Regions from separate parts of the Streptomyces sp. NPDC013455 genome, predicted to be linked through region 2. Evidence: riboswitches for the same ligand, from Rfam matches in the RefSeq annotation. Region 2 holds a riboswitch; the other holds the start of a gene.
What was found. A riboswitch is a leader RNA that binds a small molecule or an ion and turns the genes downstream of it on or off. The one in region 2 is predicted to bind glycine.
Positions count from the first base shown of each region.

Region 1: another riboswitch for glycine. It lies ahead of gcvT (glycine cleavage system aminomethyltransferase GcvT); the one in region 2 lies ahead of gcvP (aminomethyl-transferring glycine dehydrogenase).

Region 1 covers NZ_JBEYCX010000007.1:292,421-302,988, forward strand. The annotation lists gene ABZ576_RS14850 (ABC transporter permease) at 1-140, opposite strand, end outside; gene ABZ576_RS14855 (enhanced serine sensitivity protein SseB C-terminal domain-containing protein) at 491-1,267, opposite strand; gene ABZ576_RS14860 (enhanced serine sensitivity protein SseB) at 1,480-2,271, opposite strand; gene ABZ576_RS14865 (AAA family ATPase) at 2,362-3,042, opposite strand; glycine riboswitch at 3,220-3,316, shown strand; gene gcvT (glycine cleavage system aminomethyltransferase GcvT) at 3,474-4,592, shown strand; gene gcvH (glycine cleavage system protein GcvH) at 4,730-5,107, shown strand; gene glyA (serine hydroxymethyltransferase) at 5,122-6,402, shown strand; gene ABZ576_RS14885 (L-serine ammonia-lyase) at 6,518-7,885, shown strand; gene ABZ576_RS14890 (M28 family peptidase) at 7,995-9,752, opposite strand; gene ABZ576_RS14895 (LuxR C-terminal-related transcriptional regulator) at 10,104-10,568, shown strand, end outside.
Region 2 covers NZ_JBEYCX010000020.1:4,010-14,577, forward strand. The annotation lists gene ABZ576_RS27135 (DUF881 domain-containing protein) at 1-541, shown strand, start outside; gene ABZ576_RS27140 (small basic family protein) at 538-870, shown strand; gene ABZ576_RS27145 (DUF881 domain-containing protein) at 876-1,721, shown strand; gene ABZ576_RS27150 (FHA domain-containing protein) at 1,912-2,742, shown strand; gene ABZ576_RS27155 (MerR family transcriptional regulator) at 2,788-3,525, shown strand; gene ABZ576_RS27160 (bifunctional nuclease family protein) at 3,611-4,084, shown strand; gene ABZ576_RS27165 (MerR family transcriptional regulator) at 4,345-5,028, shown strand; gene ABZ576_RS27170 (DNA polymerase IV) at 5,097-6,626, shown strand; gene ABZ576_RS27175 (PRC-barrel domain-containing protein) at 6,548-6,919, opposite strand; glycine riboswitch at 7,039-7,133, shown strand; gene gcvP (aminomethyl-transferring glycine dehydrogenase) at 7,308-10,193, shown strand; gene ABZ576_RS27185 (TOBE domain-containing protein) at 10,248-10,568, opposite strand, start outside.

The DNA of each region.
Region 1 (10,568 bases), on a different contig from region 2:
GCGACCTTGTCCTTCTTGAACCGGGTCCAGGCGATCTGGCCCAGGGAACGACCCTCGATCTGCCCCTTATCGGCACCCTCCAGCACAGCCTCCGGCTGTGCCTCGGCTGCCGCCCCGGTGGTCTCGATCGGTGCGGTCACGGTGAGCGACCCCTCTCGCCGGTGGTGACCGGCCTGCGCCTGCCGCGGTTTGCGGCTTTGTCGACTTGCCATCGATCACGAGGTCTCGACCTCATGTCTGAGTCGCGAGTCTTCAGCTTGGCCGCGATCACCCGCCAGGTCTGACGGCGAAAGTATGCGCAACCGTGATGCAGTCCAGGGGATTCCGTTATCCGAACAGTGGGTAACGCACCCCGGACGCGGTCCAGTTGGGGCAAGGGGAAGAATTGGCGCGGTTCAGGACGTAGCGCAGATGTCTACGCGCGCAGAAGCGGGTCGTCCGTGTAAATACTGCGCCCGGCCCCGAACGGCCGGGCCGGCGGGCCCGTTGGTCAGTAGCCGCCGTGCGCCGGGGGGTAGCCGTAGCCGTACCCGGCGGCCGGCGGGGCCTGCAGCTGGGGCTGCGGCGCAGGGGCGTGGGCCTCGCGGTCGTAGAAGGGGCGCGCGTGGGTCCGCATCCACATCACCACCGGGTCGTGGTCGTCGGTCATCGCGACCGTCGACACCGGCAGGCCCTCCGGCACCGCGCCGATGGACTGCTGCATCATCGCGCGCACCGAGTCGACCGCGGCCGGCGAGGTCTCGTACACGTCCAGGCCGATGGCGAGGTACGGCGCTCCGAGCGCCGGCTGCACCCAGGCCCGGCGCAGCGAGCGGAGCGCGGGGGTGCGGTGCGCGTTCTGCGCGAGCAGGGCGTAGAACTGCGGGATCTCGATGCCGGGCTCGGACAGGCTGAGCGGGCCGGCGGGCTGCCGGTCCAGTCCGGTGGCGATGCGGCGCAGGTCGAGCCAGGGGACGCCGACCCCGCCGCCCGGGGCGTGCGGGTTGAGCCAGAGCCCGTAGTGGTCCGGGTAGAGGGTGCGGGCCACGTCCAGGCCGTCGACCACTTCGTAGGAGCGGTTCCAGCCGCTGGCCGACAGCTCCTGGGCGGAGGTCACGCACGGGGCGTAGTGGAATCCCTCCACCTCCATGTCCCCGTACTGGGCGTCCGGTGCGCCGGCCTGGCCGTGCCACAGGAGCATCCAGATCTGGCCGGAGGACGGGGTGGCGAGGGCGCGCAGCAGGGCCTCGTAGGCGTCGTAGCGTCCAGGCGTGACCTGGCGCAGCATGTGTTCCACGCCGCCGCCTACGCTGCCGCTGTGGCTCGCGCTCACTCGTCGTGCCCTTCTTCGTCAGTGCCCCGCGTTCGGGGACAGCTTATGCGCCTGGTGGCTCGGGTCCTTCTGTTCGTGCGCGGGTGCGGGGGCGCGGTGGGGTACCGCGCCCCTCGGGGGCGGCCGCGTCCGGGCCGGGTGCCAGGGGCCGTGCCGGTGGCCGGAAGCTAGTGGCCGTGCTGGTAGAAGGGCCGCACGTGCGCCTTCATCCAGTCGGCGACCGGGTCCTGGGCGACGTCCAGCAGCACGAGGTTGACCGGCCACCCGACCGGGACCCTGCCGAGTGCCCGGCCCAGCGCGTCCAGCGGCACGGCCCGCAGATCGCCCTCCCAGCGGGAGAGTTCGACGCCCACGAACAGCACCGGGTCGGCCGTCTCCACGGCGGCCAGGCAGCGGCGGGCGGTGAGGACCACGCCGGTTGCGGCGAACTCGGCGGAGGCGGCGGAGAGGAAGTCGACCGGGTCGTCCTGCCAGTCGGGCTCGAAGAGACGCACCCGGCCGCCGCTGCCCGGCCCGTCGAGCGGGGTGCGGCCCACCCGGCACAGCTCGGCCACGGCCTCCGGCGGCAGCGGGATGCCGGCCACACCGCCCGGGTTCACCGCGATGCCCGCCTGCGGGGGCAGGCCCTGGGCGAACTCCACGGCCGGGGCGACGGTGTACGACATGTGGGGGCCGGCCGCCTGGCGCAGCTGCTCCTCGGAGCTGAACACCGGGACGTACGCCTGGCCGTCGATGTCCATGGCCGGCAGGTCCAGCGAGCCGCTGTCCGGGCCACCGCCGTTGGGCAGCGGTATCCACAGCAGGCTCCGGCCGAGCACCTCCACGATCCGGCCGCCCGCCGTGGGCACGCCGAGGGACGCCGACAGCACCTCCTCCAGTTCGTTGCCGGGCCAACCGCCGTGCGGGTGGGGGTGCGCCTGTGCCGGGAAGTCCGCGGGAAAGTCCGCCGGGAAGTCCATCTGCCTACCGCCTGCTGGGAACCACTGCTGTGAGCATGAAGGCTAGCGGGTGGCGGTGACAGTGGCCGGTGCCCGCCCGCCCGGAACGGTTCACGCGGAGAAGTCCACGCGGTGCAGGGTGTCCGCCGCGGCCCGGTCCAGCAGCACCGCCGAACCGCAGCCCGCGGGCAGCTCGCCCCGCTCCACCGCGCCGAGCAGCCGGGCGGTCGCGCGGCGGTGGCGGCGGAACGCGTACCGGGAGACGCCCCGGCCGCGCTCGCGCTGGCCCTCCCGGGCCGCTTGCGGGGTGACGTCGAGGAGGAGCAGGCGCAGGGTGCCGCCGCGGCGGCGGGCCTCGCGGGCGAGCCAGGTGCGCACCCACGCCTGGGTGCCGCAGTCGTGCACCACGACACCGCCGTCGGCGCGCAGCGCGCGGCGCAGGCCGGCGTAGTGGGCGAGGCGGACCAGGGGGCGGTAGAGCGCGTACGGCAGGAAGCGGGGCAGGCGGGCCGCGAAACGGTCGCGGGTGTCCTGGGAGTCGACACGGCGGCCGGGGACCGCGCGGCGCATCAGGGTGGACTTGCCGCTGCCCGGCAGGCCGGTGACCACCACCACGTCCCGGGGGTCGAAGACCAGGGCGCGCGGGCTGCGGCCGGCCCGGTCGCGCAGGTCGCGGACGACCGGGGCGGTGCGCGCGGAGCGCCGGGCGCGGGCCGGGGCACGGGTCTGCTCCGGCACCGGGAGGCCGGCGCCGGCGGTGGTGGCGGTGACGTACGCCCTGGTCCTGTTCACCGTGATCGTCCTCCCCGATGGGCTCGGTCGTCCCTTGCCCGCTTCATGTAAAGGGAAGGTAATGGCGGAGATCGGCGGTTCCGTGTGCGTACGGCCACAGGTCGGTTACAGAGGCGGGCCCTGACGGGCCGGGGCGCGGCGTGCAATGATGAGCCCGCCAACTGCATACCGGCCGTTTGAATCCGCGCGGGAGAGTCCCCGGCAGCTTCGCTGGGGCGCCGAAGGAGCAAGTCCCTCCCTTGAATCTCTCAGGCCCCGTTACCGCGCGGGCGAGGCACATCTGAAAAGCGGGCCGCCGCGACGGCGGCCCCACCCAAGGTGCAAGCCGAGATCGTCCCTGTGGCGGTTCCGGCGAACCTCTCAGGTTCCGATGACAGATGGGGAGGAACGTTCCTCGCCCCGTCCCATCTGCCTTGGGAGACGACCGACCGATGAGCAGTACCGAACTCCGTCACACCGCGCTCGATGCCGTGCATCGCTCGCTGGGCGCGACGATGACCGACTTCGCCGGCTGGGACATGCCCCTGCGCTACGGCTCGGAGCGCGACGAGCACGTCGCCGTGCGCACGAAGGCCGGTCTCTTCGACCTCTCCCACATGGGCGAGATCACCGTCACCGGCCCCGGGGCCGCCGCCCTGCTGAACTTCGCCCTGGTCGGCAACATCGCCTCCGTCGGCGTCGGCCGCGCCCGCTACACCATGATCTGCCAGGCCGACGGCGGCATCCTGGACGACCTGATCGTCTACCGGCTGGCCGAGACCGAGTACATGGTCGTGGCCAACGCCTCCAACGCCCAGGTGGTGCTGGACGCGCTCACCGAGCGCGCGGCCGGGTTCGACGCCGAGGTCCGCGACGACCGGGACGCGTACGCGCTGATCGCGGTGCAGGGCCCGGAGTCCCCCGGCATCCTGAAGTCGCTCACCGACGCCGACCTGGACGGCCTGAAGTACTACGCGGGCCTGCCCGGCACGGTCGCCGGCGTCCCGGCGCTGATCGCCCGCACGGGCTACACCGGCGAGGACGGCTTCGAGCTGTTCGTGAAGCCGGAGCACGCGGTGGAGCTGTGGCAGGCGCTGACCAAGGCGGGCGAGGGCGCCGGCCTGGTCCCGTGCGGTCTGTCCTGCCGGGACACGCTGCGCCTGGAGGCGGGCATGCCGCTGTACGGGCACGAGCTGACCACCTCCCTCACCCCCTTCGACGCCGGGCTCGGCCGGGTGGTCAAGTTCGAGAAGGAGGGCGACTTCGTCGGGCGCGAGGCGCTCGCGCGGGCCGCCGAGCGGGCCGCGGCCGAGCCCCCGCGGGTGCTGGTCGGCCTGGTCGCCGAGGGCCGCCGGGTGCCGCGCGCCGGGTACGCCGTCGTCGCCGGCGGCGAGGTGATCGGCGAGGTCACCTCCGGCGCCCCCTCCCCCACCCTGGGCAAGCCGATCGCCATGGCCTACGTCGACGCCGGCCACGCCGCGCCGGGCACCGAGGGTGTCGGCGTGGACATCCGGGGCAGCCACGAGCCCTTCCGGGTCGTGGCGCTGCCCTTCTACAAGCGCCAGAAGTAGAGACTGGGCGCGGCACGTCCCCGGGGCACGACCACGCGTCCCCCCGACGTGACCCTGCGCACATTTCCCCTGCTCACGAGCAGTTTCCGCAGTCCCCCCTTCACCAGCACTCCCGCGCGTACAGGAGAATTCAGGCCATGAGCAACCCCCAGCAGCTGCGTTACAGCAAGGAGCACGAGTGGCTGTCGGCCGCCGAGGACGGCGTCTCGACGGTCGGCATCACCGAGTTCGCGGCCAACGCGCTCGGCGACGTCGTCTACGCCCAGCTCCCCGAGGTCGGCTCCACCGTGACCGCGGGCGAGACCTGCGGCGAGCTGGAGTCGACCAAGTCGGTCTCCGACCTGTACTCGCCGGTCACCGGTGAGGTCACCGAGATCAACGAGGACGTCGTCGACGACCCCTCGCTTGTGAACTCGGCCCCCTTCGCGGGCGGCTGGCTGTTCAAGGTGCGCGTCACGGAGGAGCCGGCCGACCTGCTCTCCGCCGACGAGTACACCGCCCAGAACGCCGGCTGAGGAGTCGTAGCCGTATGACCGTCCTGAACACGCCCCTGCACGAGCTGGACCCGGAGGTCGCCGCCGCGGTCGACGCCGAGCTGCACCGTCAGCAGTCCACGCTCGAGATGATCGCGTCCGAGAACTTCGCGCCGCTCGCGGTGATGGAGGCCCAGGGCTCGGTCCTCACCAACAAGTACGCCGAGGGCTACCCGGGCCGCCGCTACTACGGCGGCTGCGAGCACGTCGACGTCGCCGAGCAGATCGCCATCGACCGGATCAAGGAGCTGTTCGGCGCCGAGTACGCCAACGTGCAGCCCCACTCCGGTGCCTCCGCCAACCAGGCGGCCCTGTTCGCGCTGGCCCAGCCCGGGGACACCATCCTCGGCCTGGACCTGGCGCACGGCGGCCACCTGACCCACGGCATGCGCCTGAACTTCTCCGGCAAGCAGTTCGACGTGGTCGCCTACCACGTGGACGAGGCGACCGGCCTGGTCGACATGGCCGAGGTCGAGCGGCTCGCCAAGGAGCACCGCCCGAAGGTGATCATCGCGGGCTGGTCGGCGTACCCGCGCCGGCTGGACTTCGCGGAGTTCCGCCGGATCGCCGACGAGGTCGAGGCGTACCTGTGGGTCGACATGGCGCACTTCGCGGGCCTGGTCGCCGCCGGTCTCCACCCGAACCCGGTCGAGCACGCGCACGTGGTCACCTCCACCACCCACAAGACCCTCGGCGGTCCGCGCGGCGGCATCATCCTCGCGAAGAAGGAGTTCGCGAAGAAGCTGAACTCCTCCGTCTTCCCGGGCTTCCAGGGCGGTCCCCTGGAGCACGTGATCGCGGCCAAGGCGGTCTCCTTCAAGGTCGCGGCGGGCGAGGACTTCAAGGAGCGCCAGCGCCGTACGGTGGAGGGTGCCCGCATCCTCGCCGAGCGGCTGACCGCGGCGGACGCCCGCGAGGCCGGGATCAACGTGCTCACCGGCGGCACGGACGTGCACCTGGTCCTGGTCGACCTGCGCGAGTCGGAGCTGGACGGCCAGCAGGCCGAGGACCGGCTCCACGAGGTCGGCATCACGGTCAACCGCAACGCCGTCCCGAACGACCCGCGTCCGCCGATGGTCACCTCGGGCCTGCGGATCGGTACGCCGGCCCTGGCCACCCGCGGTTTCACGGCCGAGGACTTCGCCGAGGTCGCGGACGTGATCGCCGAGGCGCTGAAGGCACCGGCCCCGTTCGGGGCGGCCGAGGCGGAGGCGCTCAAGGCGCGCGTGAAGGCGCTCGCCGACAAGCACCCGCTGTACCCGGGTCTGAACAAGTAAGTCACCTTTCGCGGGGCACCGCGCACACTGGGAGTACCGGCGTGCGCGGTGCCCGCGCCCCTGTACCAGCCCTTTGCACCACCTTTTGCACCACCCCCGTATTGAGGAGTCATCCGTGGCCATCTCGGTCTTCGACCTGTTCTCGATCGGCATCGGCCCGTCCAGCTCCCACACGGTCGGCCCGATGCGCGCGGCGCGCATGTTCGCCCGCCGGCTGCGCAACGAGGAGCTGCTCGGCTCCGTCGCGTCCCTGCGCTGCGAGCTGTACGGCTCGCTCGGCGCCACCGGCCACGGCCACGGCACGCCGAAGGCGGTACTGCTCGGCCTGGAGGGGGCCTCGCCGCGCACGGTGGACGTGGAGCACGCCGACGAGCGGGTGGACACCATCAAGGCGACGGGCCGGCTGAACGTGCTCGGCGAGCACGAGATCGCCTTCTCCTTCGACGACGACCTGGTCCTGCACCGCCGCAAGGCCCTGCCCTACCACGCCAACGGCATGACGATCCTGGCGTACGACGCCGAGGGCGCCGAGCTGCTGTCCAAGACGTACTACTCGGTCGGCGGCGGCTTCGTGGTGGACGAGGACGCGGTGGGCGCGGACCGCATCAAGCTGGACGACACGGTCCTGAAGTACCCCTTCCGTACGGGCGACGAGCTGCTGCGCCTGGCGCGGGAGACGGGTCTGTCGATCTCGTCGCTGATGCTGGAGAACGAGCGGGCCTGGCGCACCGAGGCGGAGATCCGCGCGGGCCTGCTGGAGATCTGGCGGGTGATGCAGGCGTGCGTGGCCCGCGGCATGTCCCGCGAGGGCATCCTGCCGGGCGGTCTGAAGGTGCGCCGGCGGGCCGCGAACACGGCGCGCAAGCTGCGCTCGGAAGGCGACCCGCAGGCCCTCGCCATGGAGTGGATCACGCTCTACGCGATGGCCGTCAACGAGGAGAACGCGGCCGGTGGCCGGGTCGTCACCGCCCCGACGAACGGCGCGGCCGGCATCATCCCGGCGGTCCTGCACTACTACGTGAACTTCGTGCCCGGCGCCGACGAGGAGGGCGTGGTCCGCTTCCTGCTCGCCGCCGGTGCGATCGGCATGCTGTTCAAGGAGAACGCCTCCATCTCCGGCGCCGAGGTCGGCTGCCAGGGCGAGGTCGGCTCCGCCTGCTCCATGGCGGCGGGCGCCCTCGCCGAGGTGCTCGGCGGCTCCCCCGAGCAGGTGGAGAACGCGGCCGAGATCGGCATGGAGCACAATCTCGGCCTGACCTGCGACCCGGTCGGCGGCCTGGTCCAGATCCCGTGCATCGAGCGCAACGGCATGGCCGCGGTGAAGGCGGTCACGGCCGCGAAGATGGCGATGCGCGGCGACGGCTCGCACAAGGTGTCCCTGGACAAGGTCATCAAGACCATGAAGGACACCGGCGCCGACATGAGCGTGAAGTACAAGGAGACGGCGCGGGGCGGGCTCGCGGTGAACATCATCGAGTGCTAAGGGGTGTCGCACCCCTCAGGGGTGTCTCACCCCCCGGCCCGGCCGGGTCCGTGGGAGAGGGAGGCGGGTCCCCGGGGATCCGCCTCCCTCTGCGCGCCGTGCGGGGGGGTCAGCCGGTCGTCAGGGTGGCGTCGTCGACGACGAAGCTGGTCTGGAGGCTGGAGTCCTCGGTGGCCGTGAAGCTCAGCGTGATCTGCTGGCCGAGGTACTGGCTGAGGTCCAGGGTGCGTTCGGTGTACCCGGCGGCCGCGTTGGCGTTGGAGTACGTCTGCTTGGCGGTGCCGTTGACCTTGACCTGGAAGGTGTCGTAGGCCGTCGTGCCCGACTCGGCGGTGTCGATGTGCAGCCAGTAGCGCAGGGTCGCCTTGGTGCAGCCGGACGGGACGGTCACCGTCTGTCCGAGGGTGTCGGTGGCCGCGTAGCCGTAGCCCGCCAGCCAGGCGTACCGCGAACCGGAGTGCGCGGACTGGCCGCTGAAGGAGCCGATCGCTCCGGTGCTGCCCGTCCACGGCGACGTACCGCTCTCGAAGCCGCCGTTGGAGATCACTTGTGTCGCCGTGCAGCCGCCGGCGCCCTTGACGGTCAGCGTGTACTGCGCGGTGTGGGTGGTGGTACCGGTGCCGGTGATCGTGAGGGTGTACGTCCCGGGCGCCACGGAGGAGCCGACGGAGATCGTGGCCGTGGAGGAGGCGCCGGAGGTCACCGAGGCCGGGCTGAAGGCGACCGTGACACCCGACGGGGCGCCCGAGGCGGAGAGGTTCACCGTCTGCGCCGAGCCGCTGGTGGTGGCCGTGGAGACCGTGGTGGTCAGCGAGGTTCCGGGGTCGGTGCTGCCCGTGGCCGGGCTCGCGGAGACCGAGAAGTCGTTGGCCGGGGTGGTGTCCGAGACGGCCTGCTTCCACAGCGTGTAGGCGACGCCGTCGGCGCTGCGGTTGAGCCCGGTGGCGTTGATGTTGCCGGTGGTGTCGCACGCCGAGTGGTAGCAGCCGTCGTACGCGGCGCCCGCCGTGCCGCCCCACTTGGCCGCCTGTGCCGAGGTCTTGCGGGCGCTCGCCCCCATGGCGTAGCCGGAGGTCGGGATGCCGTAGTTCTCGAAGGAGTAGTCGTCGGAGCGGCCCGCGCCCTCGGTGTTCTCCTCGGGCTGGAGGTTCAGCGAGTCCCAGTACGCCTTCATCGGCGCGGCGGCGGTGGAGGTGATGTGGTTGATGAAGTAGCCGCCGTTGGGCGAGGCGACCATGTCGAAGTTGTAGTACGCCTTGATCGCCGAGCGCTGGGCGGAGGTGAGGGAGCGGACGTAGAAGTCCGAGCCGTTCAGGCCCTGCTCCTCGTCCGTCCACCAGCCGAAGCGGACGCGCGCCGCCATGGCGGGGCGGGTCTCGGCGAGCTTCAGCGCGACCTCCAGGAGGGTCGCGCTGCCGGAGCCGTTGTCGTTGATGCCGGGTCCGGCGGAGACGCTGTCCAGGTGGGAGCCGAACATGTACACCTTGGACGCGTCGCCCTGGGGCCACTCGGCTATCAGGTTGGGTCCGGCGCCGCTGGTGCAGCCGGAGGTGCAGGGCTGCTCGGTGACCGTGTAGCCGGCCGCCTGGAGCTTGCCCTTCACGTAGGCGACCGAGTCGCGGTAGCCCTGGCCGGTCGATCTGCGGTTGCCGCCGTTGCGGCCGGCTATGGCGTTGAGTTCGGTGAGGTGCGCCTGGACCCTGGTGACGTCGATGTCGGGCGCGGCCGCGGCCAGGGCGGGGGCCGAGGCCGCCGCCGCGCGCTGGCCCGCGGGGGCCGCTTCGGCGGCCGCGGGCAGGACCGCGAGGCCCGCGGCGGCCGTGACCAGCGAGAGGCCTGCCAGGGAGAGTCTTCGTAGCCGTAGCACCTTGTCTCCTTGTGGGGTTGAGGAAACGGCGGGCGGGCGTCGGCTCCGGTCGAGCCGTGCCGCTCGCCCATATGAGCATGCGCATGCCAATCGCCTGTCAAGCCTCGTCCCGCGGGACCGGCCGGATCAGGTGGTCGCACCCGCCCCCTCGGCGGCCGTCGGCGCATGGGCTGCCGGGGAGGCGCACCGGGGTGCCGAGGAGTTGGGCGGGCGGCCACGAGGTTAACGGCGGGGCGGTCCGCCCGCCCCTGGCCGAAACCGGCACGTCCGCTCCCGGCCAGGCGGCCCGCCGGCACAGACGGCCGGGAGATCTCTCTGGCCAGTGGCACGGGGCGCCCGTATCGTGCGCGCATGCACGCGGCGCAGAACCCTCCACCGGGCGGGCGGTCGGCGGACTCGGGGGCCAAGGATGCCTATGTGGCCCTGCTGGAGCGGCTCGCCAGGTCCGGAACCAGCAATTCCGCCGCCGAGCGGGAGGAACTCGGGGAACTGCCCGCCGAGTTGACCCGCTGGCTGGCGGACCGGCGGCTGCTGGACCCGAGCGGGGAGCGGCTCAGCCCGCCGGAACGCGCCCTGCGCCACCTCGTCCTGGAACACCGGCGCCGCCTGCTGGAGACGGCCGAGGGACTGGGCCGTGACGCCCAGGCGATGGAGGACGTCCTGTCGCTGCTGGCGGTCCCGCGCTTCGACGCCCGGGAGGCCGTGCGGACGGAGTACTTCACGGACCGCGAGCGCACCCGGAAGCGGCTGGAGGAACTGGACGCGCTCAGCCGGGAGGAGTTCCTGGCGATGCGCAACTCCTTCCCGGACGCGCAG
Region 2 (10,568 bases):
GCGCGCGGCCCTCAAGTCGAGCGGCGGCAGCGCCGACGCCGATCTGGTGGGACTGCTGTCCGGTGCCACGGCGGTGCACGGTCCCGGGATCAAGCTCGTGGTGAACGACGCCAAGGACGCCGGCGGCGGTGAAGGCGCCGGTCCCCGGGAGACCTCGGGCTTCTCCGACACCGGCCGGGTGCGGGACCGGGACATGCAGCGCGTGGTCAACGGCCTGTGGGCCTCCGGGGCCGAGGCGATCTCCATCAACGGGCAGCGGCTCACCGCCCTGTCCGCGATCAGGGCCGCGGGGGACGCGATACTGGTCGACAACAGGCCGCTGGTGCCGCCGTACACGGTGCTGGCGGTGGGGGACGGGCCGAAGCTGAGCACCAGGTTCCAGAACAGTGCCGACGGCCTGTACCTGCATGCCCTGGCGGAGAGCTACGGCATCCGCACCGCCATCTCCACGGAGGGCGATCTGCGGTTGCCCGCCGCACCCAGTGTGATCGTACGTACAGCACACCCGAAGTCCGAGAAAACCGAGAAGGGCACATCGTGATCGCCGTACTGGGCCTCGTCGTGGGAGTCGTGGCCGGCCTCTTGGTCCGGCCCGAGGTTCCGGCGGTCGTCGAGCCTTACCTGCCGATCGCCGTCGTCGCGGCCCTGGACGCCGTCTTCGGCGGCCTGCGAGCCATGCTGGACGGCATCTTCGACGACAAGGTCTTCGTGGTGTCGTTCCTGTCGAACGTGGTCGTCGCCGCCCTGATCGTGTTCCTCGGCGACAAGTTGGGCGTGGGCGCGCAGCTGTCCACCGGCGTCGTCGTGGTCCTGGGTATCCGCATCTTCTCCAACGCCGCGGCGATCCGACGGCACGTGTTCCGGGCGTGACACTCATGAGCGAGCAGAACGACCGGAACGAAGAGCCCGAGAACCGGCTGCGCAGGGAACTGCCGGCCGAGGTGCCCGCGCCCGCGCCCGAGGCCGGACGGCAGGCCGGCGAGCGGCCTCAGCAGCCGCTGACGGGCCGCCAGCGGCTGGTCAAGGGACTGTGGCCGCCGCGCTTCACCCGCGCCCAACTCATCGTGGCGCTGCTGCTGTTCGGCCTCGGTTTCGGCCTGGCCGTGCAGGTGGCGTCGAACAGCGACACCGACAGCGCGCTGCGCGGGGCGCGTCAGGAAGATCTCGTACGCATCCTCGATGAACTGGATTCGCGTACTCAGCGTCTTGAGGACGAGAAGCAGGGACTCGAAAAGCAGCGTCAGGAGCTGCAGAGCAGCTCCGACCAGGCCGCGGAGGCGCGCCGGCAGACCGCCGAGAAGGAGAGACAACTCGGCATCATGGCGGGCACCGTGGCGGCGGAGGGTCCCGGCATCACCATGACGATCGAGGACACGAAGGGGACGGTCCAGGCGGACATGCTGCTCGACGCGATCCAGGAGTTGCGCGCGGCCGGCGCGGAGGCGATCCAGGTCAATGGGGTGCGGGTGGTCACCGGCACCTATTTCACCGACGCGGACAAGACGGTGAGCGTCGACGGGAACAAGATCAATGCTCCCTATCGTTTCAAGGTCATCGGCAAGCCGCAGGACCTCGAGCCGGCGCTGAACATCCCTGGAGGCGTGGTGCAGACTCTGGAGAAGGAGCAGGCCACGGTGACTGTCGAGCGGTCGGACAAGATCGTCGTGGACGCCTTGCGGCAGGCGAAGCGGCCTGACTACGCTCGGTCGTCCTCCCAGTGAACCGGCGGTGCATGGGGGCCGGCCGGCAGGGGCATGAGGTTGCGGGGGGTCGGCGCACCGAAGGGGTGGTGCGTGGTGGAAACTGTCTGGTGGATACGGACGTTGTGAGAATGTCCGGCTCGGCCGGTGTAGGCAATCAGGGTTCGTCCTGCCCCACGGGCGGGTCTGTTTCGGTCAAGGGGAATCGCCCGTGAAGTTGTTTGCGAAGTTGTTCGGCAAGAGCGCGCGAGAGGGCCGCGACAACGCGACCGCTCGTCATCGCGCACAGCCCGACGCGGAGGGCCAGCGCCCGCTGTTCCGGGACCAGGTCGCTGGTCCGGGCGGTGACATTTCCGGTGGTCAGGGCGCGGCGTCAGTTGACCCTGCCCAGTCCGGCGGCATAGGTTTCGGGCAACCGTCAACCTCAGGTACGGGTGGAGGGTTCGCCTCCGGTCCGTACGCGTCCAACGCCCCGGCGGGGCAGCCGCGGCAGGAGGATCCGTCGATGTCGGTCCTGGTGTGTACGAGGTGCGGTAACCGGAATGCGGAGAACGCCCGGTTCTGCTCCCACTGCGGGGCGCCGCTGCGTCCTGGTGTGGCCCCCGAGCGGGCGTCCGAGACGACCTCGACGATCTCCATCTCCGGCCTGGAGGCCTACGACTCCGAGGCGACCGGCCAGACGCCGCTGCCCATGCTCTCCCCGGAGGCGCAGGCCGCGGTGGACGCGCTGCCGCTGGGCTCGGCGCTGCTGGTCGTGCGCCGGGGTCCGAACTCGGGCAGCCGCTTCCTGCTGGACAGCGACCTGACCACGGCCGGACGTCATCCGCAGAGCGACATCTTCCTGGACGACGTGACCGTCTCCCGGCGGCACGTGGAGTTCCGGCGCTCTGCGGACGGCAGCTTCACGGTGGCCGACGTGGGCAGCCTGAACGGCACCTACGTCAACCGCGAGCGCATCGACCAGGTCGCCCTGTCGAACGGTGACGAGGTGCAGATCGGCAAGTACCGGCTGGTGTTCTACGCGAGCCGGCAGGGCATCTGACCCGCCCCCGGACCGACGGTCCGGGGGTATCCCCAGGGAAGGTCCATGCTTCAAACACCGAGCGGCGGTGCCGGAAGCGGTACCGCCGCCAGGGACAGTGGGCTGATGAGCATCGGCACGGTGCTGAACGTGCTGCGCGACGAGTTTCCCGAAGTCACCATCTCCAAGATCCGTTTCCTGGAGTCGGAGGGGCTCATCGAGCCGCAGCGGACCCCCTCGGGGTACCGGAAGTTCAGCCCCGAGGACGTCGAGCGCCTCGGTCACGTCCTGCGGATGCAGCGGGACCACTACCTGCCGCTCAAGGTGATCCGCGAGCACCTGGAGGCCATGGAGCGGGGTGAGGCCGTCCCGCTGCCCGTGGTCGGGCGCCAGCGCACCCCCGACGACGTGCCGGAGGCCGCGCCGGGGCCCACGGTGGCCCGGGTCGGCAGGGCCGAGCTGCTGGCCGCGGCCGACATCGGCGAGGGCGAGCTGGCGGAGTGGGAGGCCTACGGGCTCATCGCTCCCCTGGAGGACGGGGTCTACGACGCCGAGGCCGTGACCGTGGCCGCACTCGTCTCCGAACTGGGCCGGTTCGGCATCGAGCCGCGCCACCTCCGGGTGATGAAGGCCGCCGCCGACCGTGAGGCGGGGCTGGTCGACCAGGTGGTGGCCCCGCTGAGGCGGCACCGCAATCCGCAGACCAGAGCCCATGCCGAGGCCCGTACGAAGGAGCTGGCGGCCCTCACGGTCAGGCTGCACGCGGCCTTGGTCCAGACCGCCCTCGGCGTACGGCTGCCCTGATCCGGCCGCCTCCGGAAGGGCCGGATCGGGCACCTGTTCCCGGCCCGACTACCCAAACATCCCGAGCACGGCCTAGGGTTGCTGTGTGAACGAGCTCGATGTCGTAGGTGTCCGGGTCGAAATGCCCTCCAACCAACCGATCGTGCTCCTGCGCGAAGTGGGGGGCGACCGTTACCTCCCCATCTGGATCGGGCCGGGGGAGGCGACGGCGATCGCCTTCGCCCAGCAGGGCATGGCGCCCGCCCGACCGCTGACCCACGACCTGTTCAAGGACGTGCTGGAGGCCGTCGGCCAGGAGCTGACCGAAGTGCGCATCACCGATCTGCGGGAAGGCGTCTTCTACGCGGAACTGGTGTTCGCCAGCGGGGTCGAGGTCAGCGCCCGCCCCTCCGATGCCATAGCGCTGGCTCTGCGCACCGGTACGCCGATCTTCGGCAGTGACACGGTGCTGGACGACGCGGGCATCGCCATTCCGGACGAGCAGGAGGACGAGGTGGAGAAGTTCCGCGAGTTCCTCGACCAGATCTCGCCCGAGGACTTCGGCACCAGCAGCCAATGAGGCGGGGCCGCGGCCCCGTCGGCCCGGTGTTCCCGAGGGTGACCGGCGGCTCCGCGCGGCCGGCGCCCCGGCAATTGCCTCCGGCCAGTGAGAGCGTCCTCCGGTTGCCCGGAAGCGCATTCGGCTAGCCTTTCCCCGCGGTGGGACACGGGAAACCACTCCTTGGGTGATTATCACTCGGCGTGCCGAGTGTGGCGATCGTTGACGCACCCCTGGTGACTGCCTACCGTCGAGAAGGCAGGTCAAGGACGGAGGTCGGCGTGAGAACCAGCGGCGACGGTACGGCTGGGGGTGCCCCCGGACGCGGTTTCGGGGAGAGCGGTCCGTACCCGCCCCCGAGCTCTCGGCTGCGCTCGAACGGGGGATTCCCCCATCCCGGCAGCGCGGTCGATCACGCTCCGCAGCTTCCGACGGCGGTGTCGAACGGCGGAGGGGTGGCGGCGATGACGACCGAGGAGATCGGCTACCGCGGGCCCACGGCCTGTGCGGCTGCCGGCATCACCTACCGGCAGCTCGACTACTGGGCGCGCACCGGTCTGGTCGAGCCCAGTGTGCGGCCCGCCTACGGGTCGGGCACCCAGCGGCTCTACAGCTTCCGGGACGTCGTCGTCCTGAAGATCGTGAAGCGGTTCCTGGACACCGGGGTGTCGCTGCAGAACATCCGCACGGCCGTCCAGCACCTCAGAGAACGCGGTTTCCGCGACCTGGAGCGGATGACGCTGATGAGCGACGGTGCCACCGTGTACGAGTGCACGTCGCCGGACGAGGTCCACGCCCTGCTGCAGGGCGGTCAGGGCATCTTCGGGATCGCCGTCGGTGTCGTGTGGCGGGACGTGGAAAGCGCCCTCTCCCAGCTGCACGGCGAGCGCATCGACACCGGCGAGACCCTCGTCGGGCACAACCCCGCGGACGAGCTGGCCCGGCGCCGCAACCGGGCGGTCTGACCGCGGGACCATCGCCGGGCGCTCCGGCACCCACCGCATTGTCAGTGCCGTGGTGCAGCATCGGAGATGTGAGAAACGCGCCCACGATCCTGCATCTCGACATGGATGCCTTCTTCGCCTCGGTGGAGCAGGCGTCCAAGCCGAGCCTGCGCGGGAAGGCGGTCGTCGTGGGCGGGCTCGGACCACGCGGTGTGGTGGCCACCGCGTCCTACGAGGCGCGGGTCTTCGGGGTCCACTCGGCGATGCCCATGGCCCAGGCGCGCCGGCTGGCGCCCAACGCCGCGTATCTGGTTCCGCGCTTCACCCTGTACCGGACGGTCAGCGAGCAGGTGATGGCGCTCCTGCGGGAGCTGTCGCCGCTGGTGGAGCCGCTGAGCCTGGACGAGGCCTTCGTGGACCTGGAGGCCGGGGGAGCGGCCTGGGACGAGGAGTCGGCCCGGCTGGCCGGGGCGAAGCTGCGCGCGGACATCCGGGCGGTCACCGGGCTCACCGGCTCCGTGGGACTCGCCGCCTCCAAGATGCTCGCGAAGATCGCCTCCGAGCAGGCCAAACCGGACGGCCTGGTGCTCATCGAGCCGGGGACCGAGCGGGCGCTGCTGGGGCCGATGCCGGTGCGGACCCTGCCCGGCGTCGGACCTGCCACCGGCGACCACCTGCGCAGGGCCGGGATCACCACGGTGGGGGAGCTGGCGGAGGCCGGCGAGGACGAGCTGGTCCGGCTGCTCGGCAAGGCGCACGGACACGCGCTGTACGCGATGGCCCTGGCGCGCGACGAGCGGCCCGTGGTGGCCGAGCGGGAGGCGAAGTCGGTGTCGGTGGAGGACACGTACGACGTGGACATCCACGACCGGCTGCGGGTCGGCATGGAGGTGCAGCGGCTGGCCGACCGGTGCGTGCGGCGGCTGCGGGGGGCCGGGCTGTCGGGGCGGACGATCGTGCTGAAGGTGCGGAGGTACGACTTCTCCACCCTGACCCGCTCCGAGACGCTCAGGGGGCCCACGGACGACCCGGCGGTCATCCGTGAGGCGGCCGCGCGGCTGCTGGACTCGGTGGACACCACCGGCGGGGTCCGGTTGCTCGGCGTGGGGGTGTCCGGGCTCGCCGACTACACCCAGGAGGACCTGTTCGCGCAGGCCATGCCGGTGCGTTCGGTGGAGGAGCCGGAGGCGGGTGCGGGGGGCCCGCGGGGCGTGGGGAGCCCGGGGAGCGGGGGCGAGGCTGCCGTGGAGCGGCCGGAGCCGGCCGAGCGGCAGTGGCGGGCCGGGCAGGACGTGCGGCACGCGGAGTACGGGCACGGGTGGGTGCAGGGCAGCGGTCTGGGGAGGGTGACGGTGCGGTTCGAGACGCCGCAGTCGTCTCCGGGGCGGGTGCGGACGTTCTTCGTCGGTGATCCCGCGCTGGAGCCGGCCGACCCGTTGCCGTTGGTTCCGGTTCTTTCCCGCCCGCCCGTCCGTCCCGGTGCGCCGATCAGTGGCCGACACGGGGCTTCGCCCCGGACCCCGCACGGTGAGGCCGCCGGTCAGGTTTCCTCCGAGCCCGCCAGCTTGCCGAAGTCGTGGTCCGGGAAGGGGGGAGGTGAGGTCACGTCGAGGCCGTAGTGGTGGTAGAGCTGGAGTTCCTGCTCGGGGGAGAGGTGGCGGCCCACGCCGAAGTCGGGGGCGTCCCTGATCAGGGCGCGGTCGAAGGGGACGCGGAGGGCGCCGTCGACCAGTTCGCTGGGCTCCAGGGGGACGAAGGCGTCCCGGGAGAACAGGCCGGTGCGTATGGCCGCCCATTCGGGTACGCCGGTCGCGTCGTCCAGGTACACCTCGTCGATGGTGCCGATCTTGGTGCCATTGCGGTCGAACGCCTTGCGGCCGATCAGGTTGCGCGGATCGATGTCGGTCTGCACGGTCCCTCTCCCTCCACGTGGTCGCAACTCATCCGTAAGCACTACAAAAGAGCACAATCAAGGAGGCGGCCACTCGAAGGCCCGGGCGTTGACCTCGCTGGTAGGCTGACAGCGGCTGCTGACCCCGTGCGGGAGAGTCCTCCGACCACCTCGGAGGCGCCGAAGGAGCAAATCCTCCCCGGAATCTCTCAGGCCCACGTACCGCACGGACGAGGTCACTCTGGAAAGCAGAGCGGGTGTCGACGGCTTCCGCTCTCACCGACGGTGAAAGCCGGCCCCCACGGGTGCCCGGTGAAGCTCTCAGGTTGAGATGACAGAGGGGGAGGCCGTCGGGGTACCCGCGCCGTGGTGCCCCTCGAAGGTCGCGTCAGACCAGGAGGCCTCCGCAATGACCGCCCACCGCACGCCGCTCTCGGAGCTCGAAGCGGGCATTCCCTTCGAGCAGCGCCACATCGGTCCCGACCACGAGGCGCGGGCCAAGATGCTCGCGCAGGTCGGGTACGGCTCGCTCGACGAGCTGACCGCCGCCGCGGTCCCGGACGTGATCAAGAACGCCGATGCCCTGGACCTGCCGGGCGCCCGCACCGAGGCGGAGGTGCTCGCCGAGCTGCGCTCGCTCGCCGACCGCAACCAGGTCCTCGGCTCCATGATCGGCCTGGGCTACTACGGGACCTTCACGCCGCCGGTCATCCTGCGCAACGTCATGGAGAACCCGGCCTGGTACACGGCCTACACGCCGTACCAGCCGGAGATCTCGCAGGGCCGGCTCGAGGCGCTGCTGAACTTCCAGACCGTGGTCGCCGACCTCACCGGTCTGCCCACCTCCGGCGCCTCGCTCCTGGACGAGGGCACGGCCGCCGCCGAGGCGATGGCCCTGTCGCGGCGCATGGGCAAGAACAAGAAGGGCCTGTTCCTGGTCGACGCGGACGCGCTGCCGCAGACCATCGCCGTGATCGAGACCCGTGCCGAGCCGACCGGTGTCGAGGTCGTCGTCGCCGACCTGAGCGAGGGCATCCCGGCCGGCGTCGCCGAGCGCGAGATCAACGGCGTGCTGATCCAGTACCCCGGCGCCTCCGGTGCCGTACGGGACATCAAGCCGGTCATCGACCAGGCGCACGAGCTGGGCGCCCTGGTCACCGTCGCCGCCGACCTGCTCGCGCTCACCCTGCTCACCTCCCCGGGGGAGCTGGGCGCCGACATCGCCATCGGCACCACCCAGCGCTTCGGTGTGCCGATGGGCTTCGGCGGGCCGCACGCCGGCTACATGGCGGTGCACGAGAAGTTCGCGCGCAGCCTGCCCGGCCGTCTGGTCGGTGTCTCCCTCGATGCCGACGGCAACCGCGCCTACCGGCTCGCGCTGCAGACCCGCGAGCAGCACATCCGCCGCGAGAAGGCGACCAGCAACATCTGCACCGCGCAGGTGCTGCTCGCCGTGATGGCCGGTATGTACGCCGTCTACCACGGGCCCGACGGGCTCCGGACCATCGCGCGGCGCACCCACCGGTACGCCACGGTCCTCGCCGAGGGCCTGAGGGCCGCCGGTGTCGAGATCGTCCACGGCGCGTTCTTCGACACCGTCACCGCCCGCGTGCCCGGCAAGGCCGCCGAGGTCGTCGCCGCCGCCCGGGACAACGGCGTCAACCTGCGCCTGGTCGACGCCGACCACGTCTCCATGGCCTGTGACGAGACGACCACCCGGGCGCAGCTGGGCGCCGTCTGGGCCGCCTTCGGTGCCGAGGCCGACGTCGAGGCGCTGGACGCGACCGCCGAGGACACCCTGCCCGAGGCGCTGCTGCGCACCGACGCCTACCTCACCCACCCGGTCTTCCACCAGCACCGCTCCGAGACCGCCATGCTGCGCTACCTGCGCAAGCTGGCCGACCGCGACTACGCGCTCGACCGCGGCATGATCCCGCTGGGCTCCTGCACCATGAAGCTCAACGCGACCACGGAGATGGAGCCGGTCACCTGGCCCGAGTTCGGCCAGCTGCACCCCTTCGCGCCCGCCGAGCAGGCCCAGGGCTACCTCACGCTCATCCACGAGCTGGAGGACCGTCTCGCCGAGGTCACCGGCTACGACAAGGTCTCCCTCCAGCCGAACGCGGGCTCCCAGGGCGAGCTGGCCGGTCTGCTCGCCGTCCGCGGCTACCACCGTGCCCGTGGCGACGAGCAGCGCACGGTCTGTCTGATCCCGTCCTCCGCGCACGGCACCAACGCGGCCAGCGCCGTGATGGCCGGCATGAAGGTCGTCGTCGTCAAGACCGCCGAGGACGGCGAGATCGACGTCGAGGACCTGCGCGCCAAGATCGAGCAGTACCGGGACGAGCTCGCGGTGCTGATGATCACCTACCCGTCGACGCACGGTGTGTTCGAGGAGCACGTCGCCGACATCTGCGCCCGGGTGCACGACGCCGGCGGCCAGGTGTACGTCGACGGCGCCAACCTCAACGCGCTGGTCGGCCTGGCCAAGCCGGGCCACTTCGGCGGTGACGTCTCCCACCTGAACCTGCACAAGACGTTCTGCATCCCGCACGGCGGCGGCGGTCCGGGCGTCGGCCCGGTCGCGGTCCGCGAGCACCTGGCGCCGTACCTGCCGAACCACCCGCTCCAGCCGGAGGCGGGCCCGGAGACGGGCGTCGGGCCGATCTCGGCGGCCCCCTGGGGCAGCGCCGGCATCCTGCCGATCTCCTGGGCCTACGTCCGCCTCATGGGCGGCGAGGGCCTGAAGCGGGCCACCCAGGTGGCGGTGCTGTCGGCGAACTACATCGCCAAGCGCCTGGAGCCGCACTACCCGGTGCTGTACACCGGCCCCGGCGGCCTGGTGGCGCACGAGTGCATCATCGACCTGCGCCCGCTGACCAAGGCGACCGGCGTCAGCGTGGACGACGTCGCCAAGCGCCTGATCGACTACGGCTTCCACGCGCCGACGATGTCCTTCCCGGTGGCCGGCACGCTGATGATCGAGCCGACCGAGTCCGAGGACATCAGCGAGCTGGACCGTTTCTGCGATGCGATGATCGCCATCCGCGCGGAGATCGAGAAGGTCGGCTCCGGCGAGTGGCCCGCGGAGGACAACCCGCTGCGGGGCGCCCCGCACACCGCCGCCGCGCTCGGCGGCGAGTGGACGCACGCCTACAGCCGCGACGAGGCCGTCTTCCCGGCCGGCGTCTCGGCCGCCGACAAGTACTGGCCGCCGGTGCGCCGCATCGACCAGGCCTTCGGCGACCGCAACCTGGTGTGCTCCTGCCCGCCGCTGGACGCGTACGAGGACTGAGTGAGCGAAGGGTGAGGGCCCCGTCCGTGGCACGGACGGGGCCCTCACCCGTTCCTACGCCGTCGCCAGGGAGACCTCGGTCGCCTTGATCAGGGCGATGACGTCGGAGCCCACGAAGAGCCCGAGGTCGCCGACCGCCTCCATGGTGATCACGGCGGTGATCCGGCCGCCGGCCACGGCGATCTTCACGGAGGCCATGGCCTCACCGGTGGTCAGCTGGGCGATGGTGCCCGGGAGCTGGTTGCGGATCGACAGGCCCTCGACGCGCCTGGTGGCCAGGGAGACCTCCGTCGACTTCACCAGCGCGCGGACGGGTGTGCCGGGGGAGAGGGCGAGCTGCTCGGCGGCCTCGCGGGTGATGGCGGCGGTGAGGTG